DNA from 2 places in the Rhizobium sp. BK008 genome. Region 2 is predicted to be linked to the other one. Evidence: riboswitches for the same ligand, from Rfam matches in the RefSeq annotation. Region 2 holds a riboswitch; the other holds the start of a gene.
What was found. A riboswitch is a leader RNA that binds a small molecule or an ion and turns the genes downstream of it on or off. The one in region 2 is predicted to bind FMN.
Positions count from the first base shown of each region.

Region 1 (3,404 bases), 1.3 Mb from region 2:
GGCGAAAATCGCTCCGGCCTTCGTCCATCTCGATCTCATGCATGTCGCCCAAAAGTGCGCAGCGGTTTTGGGACAACAACATGCATAAATCAAAGACTTAAAGCGCGTCGCATGATTCCGGTTTGACGCGACGCGCTTTAAGCGAGACGTTTAGTCATCATCCCGCCAACGACGGTCGCGATCCCAGCGCCTCTCATGGCGCCAGCGCGGGCCATCCCAATCCCGGTGACGCCGCTCCCAGCCCCAGCGGGGCGGACCACCGTAGAAAGCGACTGGCGGCGGGCGGCGCCAGTTTCGCCGGCATTCGCCCCAGCGGGTCAGGTGCCAGCCGCGACCGCAGGCATAGTCGACCTTCGTCACATTGCTCTGCACATTGATTGTTCCAATCGGCATCGCCTCAGCTGTACCGATCGAGAGGCTGCCGGCAAGCAAGGCAGCCGCGATAGAAAGTGCCTTCATCGAGAACTCCATTTCAATCCAGCCGCAATCACTTTAGGAGCGCCAAATTGAACTGGAGATGAACTGCGCGTTCATGTTTTCGGGAGCAAAAGAAGCGCTTTCGGACAGCCGATCGCAGCGCCGGCCGGCAGTATTCCCCGCTGCGGCAAACGCTTCCGGGCACCCTGCTGCCGGCGCAAAACCGTTCATGTCCTGCCGTAAAAAGGATCGGGACCCGGATCACGCCCGGCGGCGACCTCGGTCAGCCGCCCGAGATAATGGGCCCAGCCTTCCGCATGGCCGGCGCATTGATCGGCGCTGGGCAGGCCGCTATGAGTGAGCCGCAGCAGCGTTCCGCCGCCCTGCTCGATCAGGTCGATCTCGACCAGGCTCGATCCCGGCGGTACCACTTCGCTGCCGTCCCAGCCGAAACTGTAGGCAAGGCGATGAACCGGCACCACCTCGCGAAACGAGCCGCGCGCAAAGCGGGCGCCGGTGACATTGACGAGATAGAGCCCGCCGGGTTGCGGCTCGACCTGCGCTTCCGTTCCCATCCAGCGCAGGATCTTCTCCGGATCGGTCATCAGCGCAAACACCGCAGCCGGCGGCGCCGCGATATGCGCCTCGCGGTGAACGACGAAAGATTCTGGCATCACTCCCTCCCATGGTGGCTGTCGCCTGCCCCGCCTCGGGCGAAGACGGCGTATCCTGTTCCGTTATGTTGTTCCGACGTGGATGTCCTCACCCGAGCATGTAGGGGCAAGCCCATCCTCAGCAAGAGGCATCGGCTGTTCGCCATCGACGGAGAAACGAAACCGCCACTTTGCGAGCCTTGATCCGCATCGACAGATTCATCGATCACGAAAGCACTTCCGACCTATTGCCAGCCCGCCGCCTTCCCCCTATTGTCGCCGCCGTTCTCAGGGCGGGGTGAAAGTCCCTACCGGCGGTATGCAGTTCCGATTGCGAGCCCGCGAGCGCCTTCTTAAGGAAGGGTCAGCAGATCAGGTGAGATGCCTGAGCCGACGGTCATAGTCCGGATGAAAGAGAACGTGCGTTCCTGCCGCCCTTGCGGCTGTCGGGAACGTTCGTGATCGCCTTGGGTGATGTGTCTGTTCGCCAAAGGAGATTACCATGACACCCACCCGCTACGCCTTCGTCAAAGCCAGCTGGCACGCCGACATCGTCGACCGCGCCCTTGATGGCTTCTATCAGCTCGTTCCGCCCGAGCAGGTCGATGTGTTCGATGTTCCCGGCGCATTCGAGATGCCGCTGCTGTCGCGCGATCTCGCCGCAACCGGGCGCTATGGCGCCGTCATTGCCGCCGCCTTCGTCGTCGACGGCGGCATTTACCGCCACGAATTCGTCGCGCAGGCCGTCGTCGATGGGCTGATGCGCGCCGGCATGGATACCGGCGTGCCGGTGCTGTCGGTTTCGCTGACGCCGCATCAGTATCAGGAAACCGAACACCACAAGCAGATCTACCGTGCGCACTTCATCGAAAAAGGGCGCGAGGCAGCAAAGGCGGCCCTGACGATCGGCAAAACCCGCGCCGCTCTCGCCGCGTAGAAGGATCCATCTTCCCGCACGCGGCTCGATGAGCCGCAACACAAGAGACGAAGACGGCGGGAACAAACCCGCCGCCTCACCGGATCGACTGATCCTTGCCACCCCGCGGGTCGGAAACGACACGCCCGCGGGTCGGAAACGACACGCCCGCGGGTCGGAAACGACACGCCCAAGGGTGGGGAACGACACGTCCGCGGATCGGAGCGACAGGCCCTGCGTCGCAGCGGAATCCGCCAATACCGGCCAAATCCGACAGAATAATTGATTCGACGGCCCGACCGCACTGTGGTCCACTGACTGCTGACATGTATCGCCATTCTTAACGCATCCCAAACCCCATGGAGCTGAAGATGAGCAATGCACTGCGCAGCGAAACCCCCATGCAAACCCCAAAATCACAGCCTGTCGACACCAAGCTCGAGGTGGTCGTCATCCCCGTTTCCGACGTCGACCGCGCCAAACGCTTTTACGACGGCTTGGGTTGGCGGCTCGACGCCGACTTTGCCAATGATGCCGATTTCCGAGTGATCCAGTTTACCCCGCCCGGCTCCGGCTGCGCGATCATCTTCGGCAAGAACGTCACCGCCGCAGCCCCGGGTTCCGCCCAGGGACTCTACCTGATCGTCTCCGATATCGAGGCTGCCCGTCGCGATCTGATCGCCCGCGGCGTCGAGGTCAGCGACATGTTTCATGACGCTGCCGGCGTCTATGCCGGCAAGGACGAGCCCTATCTGTTCGGGCGGCTGCGCATCGCAGGCCGCGATCCCGAACATCGCAGCTACCGCTCCTTCGCCTCGTTCAAGGATCCGGACGGCAACGGCTGGCTGTTCCAGGAAGTCACCACGCGGCTGCCCGGACGCATCGACGCCGACGAAACGAAATTCACGACTTCCACCGAGCTTGCGGCAGCACTGCGCCGCGCGGCAACCGCCCACGGCGAACACGAGAAGCGAAACGGCGGCAAGCACGACGAAGGCTGGCCGGACTGGTACGCCGAATACATGGTCAGCGAACAGGCCGGCAAGCAGTTGCCGCTATAGGCACGGGCTCCAGCGTCATCGCAGACGGCAACATCGTTTGACAAACGTCTCGGCACGCATCGCGCCGAGACGTTTTATCGTGTCTTTGCCTTCCTCGTAGCGGCTCTCGGTTCAGACACCCTCGCCGCCTCGTCAGCCGACCTCAGCCGCCATACCACATCCGCCGCAGCAGGTGATCGCCGCGAACGAGTTGGTGATAGAGCGCAGCGCCGGCATGGAAGACCAGCAGGCCGACAAGCAGCAAGGCGCCTAACCCATGCGGGCCACGCGGCGGATAGGCAGTGAAATCAGGCAGCATGGCGCCGGGCGCCCCGAAGACGGCGGGAGCGGCACCGCTGAGGATCATCATCCCGATGC
Region 1 is NZ_JACIFK010000001.1:786,512-789,915, reverse strand. It holds gene FHT69_RS03730 (GCG_CRPN prefix-to-repeats domain-containing protein) at 151-459, opposite strand; gene FHT69_RS03725 (SRPBCC domain-containing protein) at 645-1,091, opposite strand; FMN riboswitch at 1,351-1,494, shown strand; gene FHT69_RS03720 (6,7-dimethyl-8-ribityllumazine synthase) at 1,573-2,007, shown strand; gene FHT69_RS03715 (VOC family protein) at 2,358-3,047, shown strand; gene FHT69_RS03710 (cytochrome b) at 3,190-3,404, opposite strand, start outside.
Region 1: it holds a riboswitch for FMN, as region 2 does, so the genes downstream of both, FHT69_RS03720 (6,7-dimethyl-8-ribityllumazine synthase) here and FHT69_RS10090 (DMT family transporter) in region 2, are expected to answer to the same signal.

Region 2 (3,404 bases):
CTTGTCCTTGTTGAGGGCGATCGAATCCGGCTGGCCGCCGAGATCGCAAGTGCTCTCGATCTTCCTGGTCGCGACATCGACGATCGCGAGACGCCCCGAGGGCTTTGCCTTGCTTTCGGAGGTGTTGACGGCGACGAGCGCCTTGCCGGCGCTCGAGGTGACCGAGGTCGGCTCACCGTCCATCATGACAGCGCCGCCGGCTTTCGGAGCCTTGGCGTCGGTGATGTCGATGAAGCCGATCGCGCCGAGCGGGCTGTCGCTATAGATCAGCGTGTTGCCGTCGTCGGTCGCAGTGATGATTTCGGCGGAGCTGACCGACAGCTTGTCCTTGTCATCAGGCAGGTTCTGGGCGACCGGGAAGGAAGCGATGCGGTTGAAAACTGGTTCGGCCGCGGCCGGAAAGGCGACGGATGCGAGAAGCACGGCAGCAAGCGCTGCCTTGCGCGATGAAATGGTCATGAAATCCCCCATGTGTCGAATATTCGAAACATGAGTTTTCTGCGGGAGCGGCATGACAGAGGCATGACAGAGGCGGCATTTTTCGCCGGATCACCTCAGGCGGGTTTGCGCTCCCTGCGCATCTCGTTTCGCATGATGAAAAGCGACGCGGAGAGGATCAGAGCCGCTCCCAACCAGAGATAACCCGCCGGCGCATAACCGAAGAACAGCCAACCGGCCAGCACGTTCAACGGCAGCTTCAGATCGTCGAAAGGCTGGACATAGGCGGCATCGGCTGCGGCATAGGCAAGAGTGAGGAAATACTGGGCTGCCGCGGTCAAAAGCCCCGCCAGCAGGAACAGGGCAAGGGTCGCCCCGGTCGGCACGGCAAAGCCTGCCGCGAGCGCCAGCCCGCCATTGATCGGCGTCAGCAGCACGAGCAGCCAGACGGTGATCGTCTCCGGTCGTTCGATGCCCGTCAGGCTCTTGGTGATCAGCGACGAGGCGCCCCATAATAGCGCCGAGAGCACGGGCAGGAGAGCCGCCCAGCCAAAACCGTCCGACCAGGGCTGCAGAATGATCATCGCTCCGGTGAAACCGGCCGCGGTCGCCGCCCAGCGGGCCGGGCCGACGCGCTCGCCAAGGAAAAGCCGGGCGCCCAGAATGATGAAGAAGGGTGAGGTCATCACCAATGCGATCGCCTGCCAGATCGGCACCGAAGCAAGGCCGGCGATCCAGGCCTCGACGCCGAGCGCGGCAAGTGCGACGCGCGCCAGGTGACGCCAGGGATAGCGCGTGCGCATCGCCGCAAGGCCGAGCCTGCGAAGGAAGGGCAGCGAGAACAGGAAAGCGAAGCCATATTGCCAGAAGGCGGCCGGGGCCGAGGGGAAGGCAAGCTTCATCGTCAGCCATTGGGTGACGACGTTGAGAAGCGAAAAAGCAATGCCGGCAAGGACCATCCAGAGGGCGCCGACAACGGCGCGAGACGGCTCTGCGGCTAGGGAAGTCTGATTCATGTCTCTCATCCGAAACCAGGGACCAACATAAATCAGGACGCATGAGCCACGACCAAGCGACACGGGGCAGACCCCTGCCCTTCGCACAGCCGACACTCATTCTCTTCCATCCGGACTTTAACCGTCGGCTCCGGAATCGCACCGGATCTGCTGACCCCTCCCCCGCTTCGACATGAGAGAAGGCGCTCGCGGGCTTGAGCCTACTGGATAATTTCCTTAAATCGGAACCGATTTAAGGGAAAAATTATGCAGCAACTTAAAATGCTACAGCGTCCTTTGCGCGTCTGAAAAGACGCGCGGCGCTGTAGACCCTTACCGCCGGTGGGGAGTTTCACCCCGCCCTGAGAACAGAAATGTCGTAGATCAAAGCCCGCGCGGCGGCAAGATCAACCAAAGCAAAAAGGTCCGGCAAAGCAAAAGGGGTCCGGCAAGCCGAACCCCCTCTCAAATCCTGCACAACCGGTCTCGTTTCCGGTTGGCGGATAATCTCAGATCAGCCGTTGACGGCATCCTTCAGGCCCTTGCCGGGCGTGAATTTCGGCACGTTGCGAGCCGGAATGTCGACTTCAGCGCCCGTGGACGGGTTACGGCCCTTCGTTGCAGCGCGATGAGAAACGGTGAAGCTGCCGAAACCCGCGAGGCGGATGTCGCCCTTGTTCTTGAGTTCAGCCTGGACAACGTCGAAAACCGCGTCAACAGCGGAAGCCGCGTCAGACTTCGTCAGTCCTGCCTTTTCGGCTACTGCGGACACGAGTTCATTCTTGTTCATGTTTCCACCCCTTTCTAAATGGTATGAAACGACTCAAATGTAAGCTAGGCGCAGAATAGGTTTCATCAGGCCCGCCGGAAACCCAAAAGCCCTGCAAATCAAGGAAAAGCAAGCGTCTACATGACGTTTTCACAAAAAAGGCTGGCGTTTCCGCCAGCCTTTTTGCGTGTTTTGTCCCAATGGGGCATAAATGTGGCACAGGCCACTCAATGCGCTATGGTTGCGCCCGTCTCATCGAGGCCTTCGACCGTTGCGATGACGGGCGTTTCCACCGTGCCGTCCCATTCGATCGGCTCCGGCCGCCGGATCAGCGCATGCTTGATCACCTCGCCCATGCGGGATACCGGGATGATCTCCATGTTGTTCTTCACGTTGTCCGGAATCTCCGCCAAGTCCTTGGCGTTTTCTTCCGGGATCAGCACCTTCTTGATGCCGCCGCGAAGCGCTGCGAGCAGCTTTTCCTTGAGACCGCCGATCGGCAGCACACGGCCGCGAAGGGTGATTTCACCGGTCATGGCCACATGCCTGCTCACCGGGATACCGGTCATGATCGAGACGATCGCGGTTGCCATGGCGACGCCGGCCGAGGGGCCGTCCTTCGGTGTCGCGCCTTCCGGCACGTGCACGTGGATGTCGCTCTTGTCGAAGCGCGGCGGCTCGATGCCGAAATCGACGGCGCGCGAGCGGACATAGGAGGCCGCTGCCGAGATCGATTCCTTCATGACGTCCTTCAGATTGCCGGTGACCGTCATGCGGCCCTTGCCCGGCATCATCACACCTTCGATGGTCAGCAGCTCGCCGCCGACCTCCGTCCAGGCAAGACCGGTCACGACGCCGACCTGATCCTCGCCCTCGGCTTCGCCATGGCGGAAGCGCGGGACGCCCAGATAGTCGGAGATGTTGGCGGCCGTCACGTGAACGGACTTCGTCTTGCCCTTGATGATCTCGGTGACCGCCTTGCGGGCGAGCTTCATCAATTCGCGTTCGAAGCTGCGGACACCGGCTTCGCGGGTGTACTGCTGGCTGATCGCCATCAGGGCGTCGTCGCTGACCGAGAATTCCTCCGGCTGCAACGCATGTTCCTTGATGGCCTTCGGCAGCAGGTGCCGCTTGGCGATCTCGCGCTTTTCATCCTCGGTGTAGCCGGCGATACGGATGATTTCCATGCGGTCCATCAGGGG
Region 2 is NZ_JACIFK010000001.1:2,048,615-2,052,018, forward strand. It holds gene FHT69_RS10085 (esterase-like activity of phytase family protein) at 1-459, opposite strand, end outside; gene FHT69_RS10090 (DMT family transporter) at 555-1,454, opposite strand; FMN riboswitch at 1,549-1,807, opposite strand; gene hupB (DNA-binding protein HupB) at 1,948-2,223, opposite strand; gene lon (endopeptidase La) at 2,430-3,404, opposite strand, start outside.